DNA from 2 places in the Allofournierella sp. CML151 genome. Region 2 is predicted to be linked to the other one. Evidence: riboswitches for the same ligand, from Rfam matches in the RefSeq annotation. Region 2 holds a riboswitch; the other holds the start of a gene.

Region 1 (8,326 bases), on a different contig from region 2:
ACAGCACCCTGGCGCTGCTGGTGGTGACCCGGGCCTTCCGGCTGATGGACAAGCCCCTCAAGGACGTGATCGCGGTGACCATGCCCTGCTTCGGCACCACAAAGCGCACCAAGTCCAACGCGGAGAAGCTGTGCGAGGCGCTGGGCGTGAGCCTGCGGCAGGTGAACATTGCGGATACGGTGCGCAGCAACTTTGCGGACATCGGCCACGACGAGTCGGTGCTGGACGTGACCTACGAAAACACCCAGGCCCGGGTGCGCACCCTGGTGCTGATGAACCTGGCCAACCGGATGGGCGGCCTGGTGATCGGCACCGGCGACCTGAGCGAGCTGGCCCTGGGCTGGGCCACCTACAACGGCGACCACATGAGCATGTACGGCGTGAACGGCTCGGTGCCCAAGACGCTGGTGCGGCACATCGTGGCCACCGTGGCCGCCAACAGCGAGCCCGCCCTGCGGGAGGTGCTGCAGGACATTCTGGACACCCCGGTCAGCCCCGAGCTGCTGCCCGCCAAGGAGAACGGCGAGATCGCCCAGCAGACCGAGGCCATCGTGGGCCCCTACGAGCTGCACGACTTCTTTTTGTACTATGCCATCCGCTGGGGCTTTGCGCCCAAAAAGATCTTCTGGCTGGCCCAGCGGGCCTTTGCCGGAGTCTATGAGGATGCGGTGCTGGTGCAGTGGCTGCGCAACTTCTACCGGCGCTTCTTTGCCCAGCAGTTCAAGCGCAGCTGTCTGCCGGACGGCCCCAAGGTGGGCACCGTGACCCTGTCGCCCCGGGGCGACTGGCGGATGCCCAGCGACGCCTGTGCCGCCCTCTGGCTGGCCCAGGTGGAGGAGCTGGAAAATACTTTGTAACCGATTATCGGGAGGGAAAACAAGATGAACAATCAGGAATATATGCTGCAGCAGGTAAAAGCGGTGCTGGCCATCGACAGCCCCAGCGGTTTTACCAAAAACGCAGTGGATTATCTGGTGAAGGAATACAAGGCCCTGGGCTATGAGCCCCAGGTCACCCGCAAGGGCGGCGTGCTGGTGCAGCTGAGCGCGGGCGACGGCTCCATGCCCGGCGACGGCATCCTGCAGGAGGCCCATCTGGACACGCTGGGCGGCATGGTGTGCGGCGTGAAGGCCAACGGCCGGCTGCGGCTCACCGCTCTGGGCGGCATGAACCCCAACAACGCCGAGGCCGAGAACGTGCGCATCTACACCCGGGAGGGCAAGGTCTACACCGGCGTGTGCCAGCTGACCGACGCCTCGGTGCATGTGAACGGCGACTACTCCAAGACCGAGCGCAGCTGGGATACCATGGAGGTTCTGCTGGACGAGATGGTCTTCTCCGAGGCCGAGGTCCACGCACTGGGCATCGAAAACGGCGACATCGTCTGCTTTGACCCCCGCACCACCGTCACCGAGAGCGGCTACATCAAGAGCCGTTTCCTGGACGACAAGCTGAGCGTGGCCATTCTGCTGGGCTATGCCCGTGCGCTGAAGGAGAGCGGCAAGACCACCCGGCGGGCGGTGTGGCAGCACATCACCGTGTTTGAGGAGGTGGGCCACGGCGGCTCCGCCTCGGTGCCCGAGGGTGTGGGCGAGGCCATCAGCGTGGACATGGGCTGCGTGGGCGAGGGCCTGGCCTGCAAGGAGCATCAGGTGTCCATCTGCGCCAAGGACAGCGGCGGTCCCTACCACTATGACGTGGTGAGCGGCCTGGTGGCGGCGGCCAAAGCGGCCGGTGTGGACTACGCGGTGGACGTGTACCCCCACTACGGCTCGGATGTGGAGGCCACCCTGCGGGCGGGCGCGGACCTGCGTCACGGCCTGATCGGCGCGGGCGTGTACGCCTCCCACGGCTACGAGCGCAGCCACGTGAAGGGCATGATGGCCACCTTCCAGCTGCTAAACGCTTACATCGAGACCGTTTAAAGCCGGATTTGATTACAAAAAAAGACCAAGTTTTCCACAGCGGCTTGACAAGCTGTGGAAAATAGAGTAATATGGCAACTAAATTCATATCGCTGTGATAGAGGCGCGGTGTTCAAGAGTAGCACGCGGCATTCGGGGCAGACCCCCGCCGCTGCAAAAGGGAACACCGCCGAAGGAAGCGAACCCGGTCTGGGGGGGCGCTTGCCTGGGTCGGCGGAGAAGATCCGCCGGACTGTCACGAAGTTTTTTCGTGAAGCGCTATCCAAGGGAAACCGAAGGGGCGGCCCGGCCGGGGCTGCCTGCAACGTGCCGCGTTCGTTTGCGGTGCGCACGGAGACTTCCGCGGGGCTGCTTTTCGAAAGGAAAGCAGCCCCGTTTTTTTGCGTGGCGGGCAGCGGTAAAGCAAAAGGAGGAAAAACACAATGAAAAAGATCGCAAGCCTTGTGCTGGCGCTGCTGCTGTTTGCCGCCCTTCCCGGCGGTCTGGCCGTTTCGGCCGAGGGCAGCGTGCTGGACGACAACACCCTGACGGTGGCCATGGAGTGCGCCTACGCCCCCTACAACTGGACCCAGCCGGATTCTTCCAACGGCGCGGTGCCCATCAAGGACAGCGCCGACTACGCCAACGGCTACGATGTGATGATGGCCAAGAAGATTGCCGAGGCTCTGGGTATGGAGCTGGAGATCGTGCGGCTGGACTGGGATTCCCTGGTGCCCGCCGTGCAGAGCGGCACCGTGGACTGCGTGATTGCGGGCCAGTCCATCACCAGTGAGCGGCTGGAGTCGGTGGATTTCACCGCCCCCTACTTCTACGCCTCCATCGTGAGCCTGACCCGGGCCGACAGCCCCTATGCCCAGGCCCAGGGCCTGAGCGAGCTGGCGGGCGCCACCGCCACCAGCCAGCTGGGCACCATCTGGTACGACGGCTGTCTGCCCCAGATTCCGGACGTCACCATCCTCACCCCGCAGGAATCCGCCCCCGCCATGCTGATGGCGCTGGAGACCGGCCGGGCAAATCTGGTGGTCACCGATATCCCCACCGCAAAGGCGGCGCTGAACGCCTACAGCGACTTCGTGCTGCTGGACTTCAACGACAGCGAGGATAATTTCCAGGTCTCCAGCGAGGATGTGAACATCGGCATCTCGGTGCAGAAGGGCAACACCGAACTGAAGGACGCCATCAACGGTGTGCTGGCCACCATGACCGAGGACGACTACAACGCCATGATGGATGAGGCCATTGCCATCCAGCCCCTGAGCGACGGCCTGCCCGAGGGCTTCTTTGCCCAGATCGGGTACCTGCTGCAGAACTACGGCACCAACTACCTGAAGGGTGCGGGCATCACCATCGTGATCGCGGTGATCTGCACCGCCATCGGCTGTGTGATCGGCCTTGGCTGCGGCATCGTGCAGACCATCCCGGTGGAAAAGCGGGACGGCATGGGCAAAAAGGTGCTGCTGGGCGCGGCCCGCGCCGTGCTGCGGGTGTATGTGGAGGTCTTCCGCGGCACCCCCATGATTCTGCAGGCGGTGCTGATCTTCTACGGCGCGGCCTTCCTGTTCGGCTGGAACCTGGACATGTGGACCGCCGCTCTGGTGATCGTATCGGTGAACACCGGCGCTTACATGGCCGAGTCGGTGCGCGGCGGCATTCTGTCCATCCCGGTGGGCCAGACCGAGGGCGCCAAGGCCATCGGCCTGACCCATGTGCAGACCATGACCAGCATCATTCTGCCCCAGGCGCTGCGCAACATCATGCCTCAGATCGGCAACAACCTGATTATCAATATCAAGGATACTTCCGTGCTGTTCATCATCGGCGTGGCCGAGCTGTTCAGCATCCACAAGGGCGTGGTGGGCGCCACTTACGCCTACTTCCCCTCGGCAGTGATCGAGATGGCCATCTATCTGGTGATGACTCTGGTCTGCTCGGCCATCCTGCGCTGGGTGGAAAAGCGGATGGACGGCGAATCCAGCTACGCGCTGGTGAAGCAGACCGGCGGCCTGAACGCCCCTCCCTATGTGGAGCACGGCAAGCCGCGCACCGGCAACCTGGACCTGTGAGAAAAGGGGGAAGAGCAAGATGAATACTACCGAAACCGGCGCCATTGTAGAGGTGCGCCACCTGAATAAATCCTTCGGCCCGCGGGAGATTCTGCGGGACATCAACTTCACCGTCTGCAAGGGCGACGTGACCACCATCATCGGCCCCTCCGGCAGCGGCAAGTCCACGCTGCTGCGCTGTTTGAACCTGCTGGAGACGCCCTCCGGCGGCGAGATTCTGTTCCACGGGCAGAACATCGGCGAGAGCGCCAACATCCCCGCCTACCGCACCAAGGTGGGCATGGTGTTCCAGTCCTTCAACCTGTTCTCCAACCTGACCGTGCTGGAGAACTGCATGCTGGGCCAGCGCAAGGCATTGAAGCGCAGCAAGGCCGAGGCGGAGCAGAAGGCTCTGTTCTATCTGGAAAAGGTGGGCATGGCCGAATATGTGAACGCCAAGCCCAGCCAGCTTTCCGGCGGCCAGCAGCAGCGGGTGGCCATCGCCCGGGCTCTTGCCATGGAGCCGGAGCTGCTGCTCTTCGACGAGCCCACCAGTGCCCTGGACCCGGAGATGGTGGGCGAGGTGCTGAACGTAATGCAGAAGCTGGCCGCCGAGGGCATGACCATGATCGTGGTCACCCACGAGATGGCCTTCGCCCGGGACGTGAGCAACCATGTGGTGTTCATGGCCGACGGCGTGATCTGTGAGGAGGGCGAACCGCACCAGCTGTTCGAGCAGCCGAAAAGCGAGCGCACCGCCGAGTTCCTGGCCCGCTTCCGGCAGGGCTGAGCCTCAAACAGAAAACAAAACAAGCAAAAAAGGCATCGGGAAAATTCCCGATGCCTTTTTGCTTTGTGTTGAAAAAGAAGCAATCAGACCTTCACGATCCAGCCCTTTTCGTCGGGCAGAACGCCCCACTGGATACCGGTGAGGGTGTCGTACAGGCGCTGGGTCACTTCGCCGATGTTGCCGTCGTTCACGGTCACCTCGTCGCCCTCGTAGTACAGCTTGCCCACCGGGCTGACCACCGCGGCGGTGCCGGTGCCGAACACCTCTTCCAGCTTGCCGGCGTGGGCGGCGTCCATGACCTCCTGAATGGACAGGCGGGTGTCGCAGTCCACGGTGTAGCCCCAGTCACGCAGCAGCTCGATGCAGCTCATGCGGGTGATGCCGGGCAGCACGGTGCCAACGGTGGGAGCGGTGCGGATGACGCCGTCGATCTTGAAGAAGCAGTTCATGCTGCCCACTTCCTCCACGTACTTGCGCTCCACGCCGTCCAGCCAGAGCACCTGGCTGTAGCCCAGGTCGTGGGCCTTCATCTGGCCCGCCAGGCTGGCTGCGTAGTTGCCGCCGCACTTGATGAAGCCGGTGCCGCCGGGAGTGGCGCGCACATACTCGTCCTCCACGTAGATCTTCACCGGGTCCAGGCCCTCGGCGTAGTAGGCGCCGGAGGGGGAGGCGATGACGATGAACTCATAGGTGGCGCTGGGCTTTACACCCAGGTGCGGCTCGGTGGCGATGGTGAAGGGGCGCAGGTACAGGCTGGTGCCGGGAGCGCTGGGCACCCAGTCACGGTCCACATCCACCAGAGCCTTCACCGCCTGCACGAAGTCCTCCACCGGGATGGTGGGGATGCACAGACGCTCGTGGGTGCTCTGCAGGCGCTCGGCGTTCTTTTCCGGGCGGAACAGCTGCACCTGGCCCTCGGCGGTGCGGTAGGCCTTCATGCCCTCAAAGCTCTCCTGGGCATAGTGGAAGACCATGGCGGCAGGGTCCAGCGAGATGGGCTGGTAGGGCTCGATGCGGGGCGAATGCCAGCCCTGGCCCTCGGTGTAGTCCATGCGGAACATATGGTCGGTGTAATGGGTGCCGAAGCCCAGATTGTTCTCATCGGGCTTTGCCTTGGGTGTGGTGGTTTTGGTTACTTTGATCTCCAACATGAAACAGGTCCTCCCTCTTGCGGCCGGTGGATATGCGCCGCCGCCTGTGATTGGCTTTTATAATGTGACCATTATAGAACCTGTTTGGTGCTTCCGTCAAGACTTTTTTGCTTTAAAAGGGTGGCCTGGTAGCGCGAAATAGCGAATTGACGCCGCACATGCCCTTTATATATAAGGAAAGCCCCCGCTTTTGGGAAAAGAAGAGGCTGGCAGGTGGTGAAATCCCTCACAAACATAAACTTAACATTGCCCCGGGCAGAAAGGGCGCGGATTCGTGGTTTTGTAAAATTTCTTTACATAAAATTGGGCAGTTTAACAAAAGCCTAACGGAACCATGCGGGCGGATTTTGCAAACCGGGCGGTATAATGATACCAGTTTCGCGGGAAAGCGAAGCACAAGCGAGACCGAAACTCCGCCCCCACAAAACACAGGAGCGGGGAGAGCGGAAGAAATTCATTGGAATGAATTGAGAAGAAGAGGGAGTAAGACAAGATGAAAATGAAGCGTTTTATGGCAATGGCTATTGCATGTGTTATGGCTGCCGGTCTGGTAGCCTGCGGCGGCTCTGAGAGCACCGCTACCACCAGCACCGCTGGTTCCACCGCCGGTTCCACCACCGCCAGCACTGCCGAAGAGACCACCGCTGACCTGAGCGGCGCGGTAGCCACCGGCGGCTCCACCAGCGTGGAGAAGGTGATCGGCGCTCTGAGCGAGGCTTTCATGGAAGCCAACCCCGGCGTGGACGTTACTTATGATCCCACCGGCAGCAGCGCAGGCGTGACCGGCGCTGCCGACGGCACCCTGGACATCGGCCTGTCCAGCCGCGCTCTGAAGGAAGAGGAGATCTCCAAGGGCCTGAAGGAGACCACCTTCGCCCTGGACGGCATCGCCATCGTGGTGAACACCGAGAACACCGCCACGGACCTGAGCCTGGAGCAGATCGCAAAGCTGGCTACCGGCGAGATCACTAACTGGAGCGAAGTGGGCGGCCCCGATGCCCCCGTTGTTCTGATCGGCCGTGAGGCTGGTTCCGGTACCCGCGACGGCTTCGAGAGCATCGTTGGCGTGGAAGACAAGTGCGCTTACGAGCAGGAGCTCACCAGCACCGGCGCCGTTCTGGCCGGTGTTGCCGCTAACCCCAACGCCTTCGGCTACGTTTCTCTGGCCAGCGTTGACGACACCGTGAAGATGGTCACCGTGGACGGCGTTGCCGCCAGCGAGGAGACCGTCAAGGACGGCAGCTACAAGATTCAGCGCCCCTTCGTGTTCGCCACCAAGGAGGGCGAGGAGCTGAGCGCTCAGGCCCAGGCCTTCTACGACTTCGCTCTGAGCGAGGAAGCCGCTGAGCTGATCGCTGCCGCCGGCGCGGTACCCATGGTTTAACAAGAAGGCTATATGCCTTCGCCTGACACCCTCAAAGGCCGGCATGCCGGCGAAATGAAGTAAGCATGTTAGGCAACCCGCCGCCGGAAAATACGTATCCACGCAGATTCCGGCGGCTTTTTTGCGGAAAAGACCGCAGTGTGTGTAAAGCGAGTAACGAAGAGGAAAAGCGCTATGAAACTGAAACAGAGCATCGAGCGGATCATGAACGCAGTGTTCTTCATCTGCGGCATGGTCTCCATCGCGGCGGTGGCGCTCATCACCATCTACATGGTGTGGGCCGGCCTGCCCGCCATCATCAAGATCGGCCCGGTGGACTTTCTGCTGGGCACCGAATGGAAATCCACCGCGTCCGAGCCCAGCTTCGGCATCCTGCCCTTCATCCTGACCAGTGTGTGGGGCATGGTGGGCGCGCTGATCATCGGCGTGCCGGTGGGCGTGCTCACCGCCGTGTTCCTGGCAAAGCTGGCACCCCCAAAGCTGGCCGCCCTGGTGCGGCCCGCGGTGGAGCTGCTGGCCGGTATCCCCAGCGTGGTCTACGGCCTGATCGGTATGATCGTGCTGGTGCCTGCTGTGATGAAGGCCTTTGACCTGAAGAGCGGCAGCTGCCTGCTCAGCGCCATTCTGGTGCTGGCCATCATGGTTCTGCCCAACATCATCTCGGTGAGCGAGACCGCCCTGCGGGCCGTTCCGCCGGAATATGAGGAGGCCAGCCTGGGCCTGGGCGCCACCTGGATCGAGACCGTGTTCAAGGTGAGCGTTCCCGCCGCCCGCAGCGGCATTGTGGCCGGCATCGTGCTGGGCGCGGGCCGCGCCGTGGGCGAGGCCATGGCCGTGATGATGGTGGCCGGTAACGTGGCCAACATGCCCGGCCTGTTCAAGAGCGTGCGTTTTCTGACCACCGCCGTGGCCAGCGAGATGAGCTACGCCGCGGACGGCAGCCTGCAGAAGCAGGCCCTGTTCAGCATCGGCCTGGTTCTGTTCGTGTTCATCATGCTGATCAACTGGCTGCTCAATACCTTTTTGAAACGGGG
Region 2 (8,326 bases):
CACCGCCGCGGGCGTGCTGGTGACCCGGGGCCTTGCCGCGGATGCCCGGGCAGACGGCCTGGGCCTGCGGGAGGTGGTCTGCGTGAGTCCGGGGGCTTCGGGGGCCACCGGCATTCCGCTGGCCCAGCTGCTGGCGGGACTGGTGCGTACCCTGAAGCCCGCCGCCATCCTCTGTGTGGACAGCCTGTGTACCTCCGACCCGGCCCGGCTGGGCCGCACCATCCAGATCAGCGACACCGGACTTTCCCCCGCACGGCCGGATTCCGGCCGCTGCATCACCCGGGCCATGCTGGGAGTGCCGGTGCTGGCGGTGGGGGTGCCCACCCTGATGGAGGCGGATGGCTGCATGGAGGGGGGAAAGGGACTGATCCTCACCTGCCGCCAGCTGGACGGGGTGATCCGCAGTGGCTCCGAGCTGCTCAGCGCCGCCATCAACAAGGCCCTGCAGCCCTCTTTAAGCATTGCCGAGCTGTGCTATCTTGCCAACTGAGCAGGAATAACCCGCCCGCCCGGGCGCATATGCTTTGAGCAGGACTTAAAACGGAAAGGGGGCGGCGGCATGGGCCGATCGAGCTGGCTGCGCCGGTTGGGCGCGGGAGCGTTGGCGGCGGGTGTGGGGATACTGGCCTGGAACGCCGCTGAGCAGCTGGGCCCGCCCAGCATGACCGCAAGCCTTACGGTGGCGGGCGCTGCCCTGGTGGACCCGGCGGCGGCACTGGAGGCGGTGCGTCAGTTGGCCTGGGAGGACCCGCCTGCCCAGCCTGCCGCTGCCGAGGCCGCGCCATCCCCGCAGCCTGCTCCCGCTCCGGTGGCTGCGAGCACCGCGCCGGAACAGGCTGCCGCATCCGAGCCGCCGCCCGCCGCCAGCGAGCAGCCGGTGCCGGAGCCCACTGCCCAGCCCCAGCCCCGGCCGGAAAACGCCGGGCAGATTGTGACCGAGCACTACGAGCAGGGCGAGGGCGGCCTTTACATCCCCTGCGGGGCGGGCACCATCAAAAACTGCACCAGTCTTTCCGCTTCTCAGGTGGCGGACGCTGCTTCCCGGGGGCTGCCCTTCTCCATCGAGCCGGGCAGCAGCGAGCCCCAGGTGCTCATCATGCACACCCACACCACCGAGACCTATGAGCTGGAGGAAAAGGATTGGTACGACCCGAACTTTACCTGCCGCAGCACCGATCTTGCGGTGAACATGGCGGCGGTGGGCGAGGAGATCGCCGCCCAGCTGAACGCGGCGGGCATCGTGACCCTGCACGACACCACCCTCCACGATTACCCCAGCTACAACGGCAGCTATGAGCGCAGCAACGAAACCGTGCGCGCCTATCTGGAACAGTATCCCAGCATCAAGGTGGTGCTGGATGTGCACCGGGACGCGATCGAGCCCGCCAGCGGCCAGCGTGTGAGCGCGGTGGCCGAGATCGACGGACAGACCGCCGCTCAGGTGATGATCATCTGCGGAGCGGACAACGGCGGGAACCTGCCCAACTTCCAGCAGAATCTGGCCTTTTCGGCCGCTTGGGAGAACGCCATGGAGAGCCGGTATCCGGGCCTGACGCGCCCGGTGCTGTTCGATTACCGGTATTACAACCAAGACCTTACCACCGGCAGCCTGCTTATTGAAATCGGCAGCCACGGCAATACCTTGGAGCAGGCCAAATATTCCGGACGGCTGGTGGGGCAGGCGCTGGCGGCGCTGTTTGGCGGGCAATAGGGACGCTTGGCCGTTGACAAACCCGCCCGGCGGGGGTAAAATACCAAGTACAATGGCTGAGAAAAAGAAAAGTAAGCGGGAGCCTTGGCCCCAGCGAGCGCGGGATGGTGCAAGCCGCGCGCACAAGACCCGCCGAACGAACCCTTTGGAGCTGCAGCCCCAACGCCTGCCCGCCGGATTCTGGCCGGGCAACGGTCAGTAGGGTGAGCCGTGGGCGGCGCGTTAAGCCGCAGCGCTTATCTTTGAGCGTGAAAAGTGGCCGCGATCAGGCGGCAAGTTAGGTGGCACCGCGGATCCGGCAGCGATTCGTCCTAAGAAAAGGACGGGATCGCTGCCGGATTTTTCATTGTTAAAGGAGAGAAAACATGAAACGCATCGACATCAAGGCACTGTTCAGCGCTCCCCCGGCGGACGGCACCACCGTGACCGTGTGCGGCTGGGCCAAGACCGTGCGGGATTCCAAGAACATCGGCTTCATCGAGCTGAGCGACGGTACCTGCTTCAAGAACCTGCAGATCGTGTTCGAGGCCGGCAAGCTGGAGAACTACAAGGACGTGGCCAAGGCCGGCGTGGGTACCAGCATGCAGGTTGTGGGTCGTGTGGTGCTGACCCCCGGCGCCAAGCAGCCCCTGGAGATCAACGCCGACAGCGTGGAGCTGCTGGACGTATGCCCCTCCGATTATCCCCTGCAGAAGAAACGCCACAGCGTGGAGTTCCTGCGCACCATGCCCCATCTGCGTCCCCGCACCAACACCTTCGCGGCGGCCTTCCGTGTGCGCAGCACCGCGGCCTATGCCATCCACAAGTTCTTCCAGGAGAACGGCTTTGTGTATGTGCATACTCCGCTGATCACCGGTTCTGACTGTGAGGGCGCCGGCGAGATGTTCCGTGTGACCACCCTGGACCTGAACAACCTGCCCCGCACCGAGGACGGCAAGGTGGATTTCAGCCAGGATTTCTTCGGCCGCAGCACCAACCTGACCGTGTCCGGTCAGCTGGAGGGCGAGGCTATGGCGCTGGCCTTCGGTAAGATTTATACCTTTGGCCCCACCTTCCGCGCCGAGAATTCCAACACCCCCCGCCACGCCGCCGAGTTCTGGATGATCGAGCCCGAGATGGCCTTTGCGGACCTGACCGATTACATGGACAACGCCGAGGCCATGGTGAAGTACGTGATCGGCTATGTGCTGGAGCACTGCCCCGATGAGATGGCCTTCTTCAACCAGTTCTTCGACAAGGGCCTGCTGGAGCGCCTGAACGCTCTGGTGAACGCCGAGTTTGCCCGGGTCAGCTACACCGACGCGGTGGAGCTGCTGAAGGAGCACAACGACCAGTTCCAGTACAAGGTGGAATGGGGCGTGGACCTGCAGACCGAGCACGAGCGTTACCTCACCGAGCAGATCTTCAAAAAGCCGGTGTTCGTGACCGATTATCCCAAGGAGATCAAGAGCTTCTACATGCGCCAGAACGAGGACGGCAAGACCGTTGCCGCGGCCGATATGCTGGTGCCCGGCGTGGGTGAGCTGATCGGCGGCAGCCAGCGTGAGGAGCGCTACGAGCTGCTGAAGGCCCGCATGGAAGAGCTGGGCATGGATTGCACCGACTACACCTGGTACATGGATCTGCGCCGCTTCGGCAGCGCCAAGCATGCCGGTTACGGTCTAGGCTTCGAGCGCCTGATCATGTACTTGACCGGCATCCCCAACATCCGCGACGTTCTGCCCTTCCCCCGCACCGCCGGCGGTTTTTGAGCGGACTCGACCGGTAACGGGAAGCGGTACGCAAACGGGTACGCACCGGATTTTTCTCAGCGAGGTACGCCAGCACCCATTTGACGACTCGACCGGTTTCCCAAACAATAAACAAAACCCAATCAAGCCGGATGCACGCTTTTGCTGCGTGCATCCGGCTTTTTTGTTCCGCCAGATCGTCCGGGCTTGCCGGGGCGGTCTGCCCGCGGTATCATAAAGGCGAATGGATGTGCAAACAGGGGGGATGAACGGAATGAAGCGATGGATGACAGCGGCGCTCTGCCTGCTGCTGGCGGTCAGCCTCACCGGCTGCACCCTGCTGGAGCGGACTGCCGGTCAGGTCAGCGAAATCCTGTGGCGGATTGAACAGATGCTTTCCGCCCCGGCACAGCAGGAGTCCCAGCCTGCCCCCACGCCGGAGCCCCGCTGGGTGGAGCTGGAGGCCTACGATCTGATGCAGCAGGGTTTCGGTCCCTTCACCGATGCGCTGGAGGAATGGCTGCGCCAGGGTCTGGAGGATGCCGAAAACCTGAGCTGGAATCTGCATTCCCTGTCCCTGACTCTGGGCACAGACGGCCTGCCCCTTTCCATGGAGGCGGATTTGTATGCCTACCGGGATGGACAATTCCTCCAGGGGTACCGGATGGAATGGAACGCGGTCACCGGCCGTCTGTACCAGGATGTGAATAACGTGGGGACTCTGATGGATAGCGATGCCGGAACCAGCGCGGACACCTCGGAAAATCCCAACCTGCGGCTGGAGCTTGTGGCTGAGCGGCTGCGCGCCCTGCCTCAAGACGATCTGCAGATGGCGCTGGGCACTCCCCTTCTGGTGGAATTCACCGCCTTTTCCCGCCCGGAGGGCGGTCAGACTGTGGTGGACATGTCAGCGGCCCCGGAGGGCTTTGATCTGGCCATGTACCAGGCGGGACAATACGGCAAGGCGGATGGCTCCCCCACCTGGATGCTCACCGTGCGCCAGGCGGAGGATGAGGATCGGGCAGGTACCCGCACCGCACGCTTCTGCTTTGCGCCGGCGGACGAAGCACGCTGGCTGGGCAATCCGCAGCTGTATGAACAGACCGATATCCGGGTCACAAATGAGGGGCATCTGTTCTACACCCGGGACTGGGGCGAAAACTGGAACGCCCTGCCCAGCCGGTTCGAGGGACTGCTGGCGGAATGCATCGAAGCCTGCACCGCCGTGACCCGCAGCAGCTGGTATATCTCCCCGCAGGAGGACGGCCCGGTGGGCTTTGTGCTGGGCGGCGAACTGCCGGTGATCGTCTACAGCCCGGACGGCGGCACCACCTGGCGGGAACAGGCCATGGGCAGCTATCCCCACACGCCGGACCGGCGGATGCTCTGTGGGGCGCCGGACGGCACCCTATATGCGGCGGCGGGCTGCGACTGGAGCATGGGCACCGGCGGAAAGACCGAGCTGTTTCGCTGCTCCCCCGGCGGCGAGGGCTTTGAAGCGCTTGCACTGCCCGCCGAGGTGGATGGTCACTACCCCATCTGCGGCGTGGCGGCCGGTGCCGAAGGCGCGCTGGTGATCTCGGTGGAGACCTCCAGCGAAAACAACTGGCCGGACCTTTATTACAGCCCGGACCGGGGCGAAAGCTGGCAGACGCTGGAGCTGCCCTGGGAGGATGCACAGCTGGACGGTGTGGGGTTCTTGTACCGGGTGTCCTGGCTGCGGCAGCAGGAGGACGGCAGCTGGCAGCTCTGCCTGACCCAGGAACCCACCGGCGTGAACGGATACGACTGGTGCGCCGTTTTCGCTGCTCAGGCGGTGGATGGACCCTGGACCTATCAGGCAAAACAGCCGGACCCGGCCTCCTGTTGAGCAAAAATGGCTGAAAATGCACAAAAGACGTATAAAAATAAGAAAAAAGCCGTTGACAAGCGCGCATTACCGTTTTATTATAGGAAAGTAAATTGAATACCACACAATAGAGGCGCAAACCGTATGGTACTGCAAAGGGAGGCCTGCCGGCCAAAGATCTTTGCAGGAAGAGGCGGTTTGCCGAAACAGATTCCCAGGCGGCAGCGGGGTGTCTGTTGGGGTGCCGTCCAGCAGGCGGCGCACTCTCACTTGAACAAAGTGGTGGCGCTATTGGGGTTTTGTTCCGTTCTTTCACAGGGGGGTGGCGATGCAAATTCCGGCGTCGCGGCCCCTCTTTTTTTGCGGCATGGTCGGGGCGTGACGGGTGGTTGTGATGGTATCCGATGGAATACAAAGGAGGAATCACAACATCATGTCGAACTTTCTGAATGCCCTGAACAACATCATCTGGGGCCCGCCGCTGATCATCCTGATGATCGTTACCGGTGTGTACTTCACCCTGCGCACCAAGTTCTTCCAGGTACGTCACCTGGGCTACATCTTCAGCCGTACCCTGGGCCGGCTGTTCCACCGCACCGACGAGAGCGCCGATGAAAAGGGCCTGCTCACTCCCTACGAAGCCATTGCCACCGCTGTGGGCGGCTCGGTGGGCTTCGGCAACATTGCGGGCGTGGCCACCGCCGTGACCACCGGCGGCCCCGGCGCTGTGTTCTGGATGTGGCTCACCGCCTTCCTGGGCATGCTCATCAAGCAGGTGGAGGTGACCCTGGCGGTGTACTACCGCCGCACCGATGAAAACGGCGTGCCCTACGGCGGCCCCACCTACTATATGGAGCGGGGCCTTGGCGAGGAGCGCCACTGGGGCAAGCTGTGGCTGCCGCTGGCCTTTGTGTTCGGCATCGGCATCTTCTCCACCTTCTTCATCAGCGCCTCCACCTTCACCACCTCTGAGGTGGTGGCTCAGTCTCTGGGCGTTCCCCAGGCCATCGCGGCGCTGATCATTGTGCTGCTTCTGTACTTTATGATCTGGGGCGGCGTGAAAAAGCTGGGTCAGATTCTCACCAAGCTGGTGCCCATTATGAGCCTGTCCTACCTGATTCTGGGCATCATTATTATCCTCATGCATCTGGACAATCTGCTGCCCACCCTGGGCGCCATTTTTGGCGAGGCCTTCACCGGTTCCGCCGCGCTGGGCGGCTTTGCGGGCGCCAGCGTGTCCAAGGTGATCTCCACCGGCATGGCCCGCAGCGTATACTCCAACGAGGCTGGCTGGGGCAGCAGTCCCATGATCCACGCCTCCAGCCAGACCCGCCACCCGGTGGAGCAGGGGCTGTGGGGCTCCTTTGAGGTGTTTGTGGACACCTTCGTGGTCTGCACCATCACCGCCATCACCGTGCTGGTTTCCGGCGAGTGGACCAGCGGCGCCACCAACGCCACCCTGGCGCTGAATGTGTTCACCCACAACTTCGGCATGTTCGGCACCGTGATCCTGACCCTCATCATGGTGGTATTCTCGATCACCACCTCCGGTGGCTGGTATGCCTACTACGAAGTGGTACTGCGCCATCTGGCCAAGAACCATCCCCAGGTCAAGAAGTACCTGCTGCTCATGTTCAAGTACTTCTACGCAGTGCCTCCCTTCCTGCTGACTTTGTACCTGATCTATGTGGGCGATCTGAGCATCTGGACCCTGGTGGACATCACCAGCGGCATTCCCACCTTTGTGAACGTGGCGGTGATCCTGATTCTGTCCGGCCAGTACCTCAAGCTGCTCAAGGACTACAAGGCACGCTACATGCACATCGGCCAGGTGGACCCGAATATGGCCATCTTCTATGAAGATAAGCCCGAAGTAAAGGCAGCTTTGGAAAAAGAGAAGGCGGCTCAGAAATAATTCAACGCAGAACAATGCAGGCCGGGGCCTTTTTGAAGAGGCCCCGGCTTTTGACCAATGGAGGAACTTTTTATGCGTACTCTTTATGAAAACGGGCGGGTCTACACCGGCCAGCTGCCCCTGACCGAGGCCTTTGTGGTGGAGGACGGCCGCTTTGTCTTTGCGGGCGGCGCGGAGCAGGCCCGGCTGGCAGCCGGGCCGGAGGCCCAGGTGGTGGATCTGGAAGGGGCCTTTGTCTGCGCGGGCTTCAACGATTCCCACATGCATCTGCTCAACTACGGTTATGCACTGCAGGTGGCGGACCTGTCCAGCCACACCGGATCGCTGGCAGAGGTGCTGGACACCATGCGCGCCTTTTTGAAGGAGAAGAACTTCGCCCCCGGTCAGTGGGTGCGGGGCCGCGGCTGGAATCACGACTATTTCACCGATGAACAGCGCTTCCCCACCCGGCAGGATCTGGACCAGGTGAGCCGGGAGCATCCGGTGTGCATTGTACGCACCTGTGGCCACACCTGTGTGGTGAACACCAAGGCCTTGGAGATGATCGGTGTTACCGCCGCAACCCCGCAGCCGGAAGGCGGCTGCTTTGAAATCGGACCGGACGGTCAGCCCAACGGCGTGTTCCGGGAAAACGGCATGGAGCTGGTGTATTCCAAGCTGCCCAAGCCCAGCGTGGAGGATTTGAAGACCATGCTGCTGGACGCTCAGAAGCACTTGAACGCCTATGGCGTGACCTCCTGCCAGACCGACGACTTCGACGCCTTTGCCACCGTGGACTGGCGGGAGGTGATGGAGGCCTACGCCCAGCTGGAGGCCGAGGGCAAGATGACCGTGCGTATGTACCAGCAGGCCCAGCTCACCAGTGTGAAGGCGCTGGAGGAGTTCATTGCCGAGGGCTATAACACCGGCTGGGGCGACGAATGGGTCAAGGTGGGCCCGCTGAAGATTCTGGGCGACGGCTCTCTGGGCGCCCGCAGCGCCTACCTGAGCCGGGATTATGCCGACAAGCCCGGCTACCGGGGCATCGCCATCTATACGCAGCAGCAGTTCGACGACCTGATCGGCTGTGCCAACGAACACGGCATGCAGGTGGCGGTGCACACCATCGGCGACGGCATTCT

The links. A riboswitch is a leader RNA that binds a small molecule or an ion and turns the genes downstream of it on or off. The one in region 2 is predicted to bind lysine.
Region 1: it holds a riboswitch for lysine, as region 2 does, so the genes downstream of both, PH256_RS15255 (ABC transporter substrate-binding protein/permease) here and PH256_RS10275 (alanine/glycine:cation symporter family protein) in region 2, are expected to answer to the same signal.

Annotation. Positions count from the first base shown of each region.
Region 1 is NZ_JAPNNW010000005.1:101,483-109,808, forward strand. It holds gene PH256_RS05545 (NAD(+) synthase) at 1-857, shown strand, start outside; gene PH256_RS05550 (M42 family metallopeptidase) at 882-1,925, shown strand; lysine riboswitch at 2,016-2,194, shown strand; gene PH256_RS15255 (ABC transporter substrate-binding protein/permease) at 2,348-3,988, shown strand; gene PH256_RS05565 (amino acid ABC transporter ATP-binding protein) at 4,008-4,757, shown strand; gene PH256_RS05570 (branched-chain amino acid aminotransferase) at 4,841-5,908, opposite strand; gene PH256_RS05575 (phosphate ABC transporter substrate-binding protein) at 6,402-7,292, shown strand; gene pstC (phosphate ABC transporter permease subunit PstC) at 7,467-8,326, shown strand, end outside.
Region 2 is NZ_JAPNNW010000013.1:34,163-42,488, forward strand. It holds gene gpr (GPR endopeptidase) at 1-490, shown strand, start outside; gene spoIIP (stage II sporulation protein P) at 560-1,711, shown strand; gene asnS (asparagine--tRNA ligase) at 2,077-3,462, shown strand; gene PH256_RS10270 (WD40/YVTN/BNR-like repeat-containing protein) at 3,716-5,311, shown strand; lysine riboswitch at 5,411-5,589, shown strand; gene PH256_RS10275 (alanine/glycine:cation symporter family protein) at 5,724-7,205, shown strand; gene PH256_RS10280 (amidohydrolase) at 7,278-8,326, shown strand, end outside.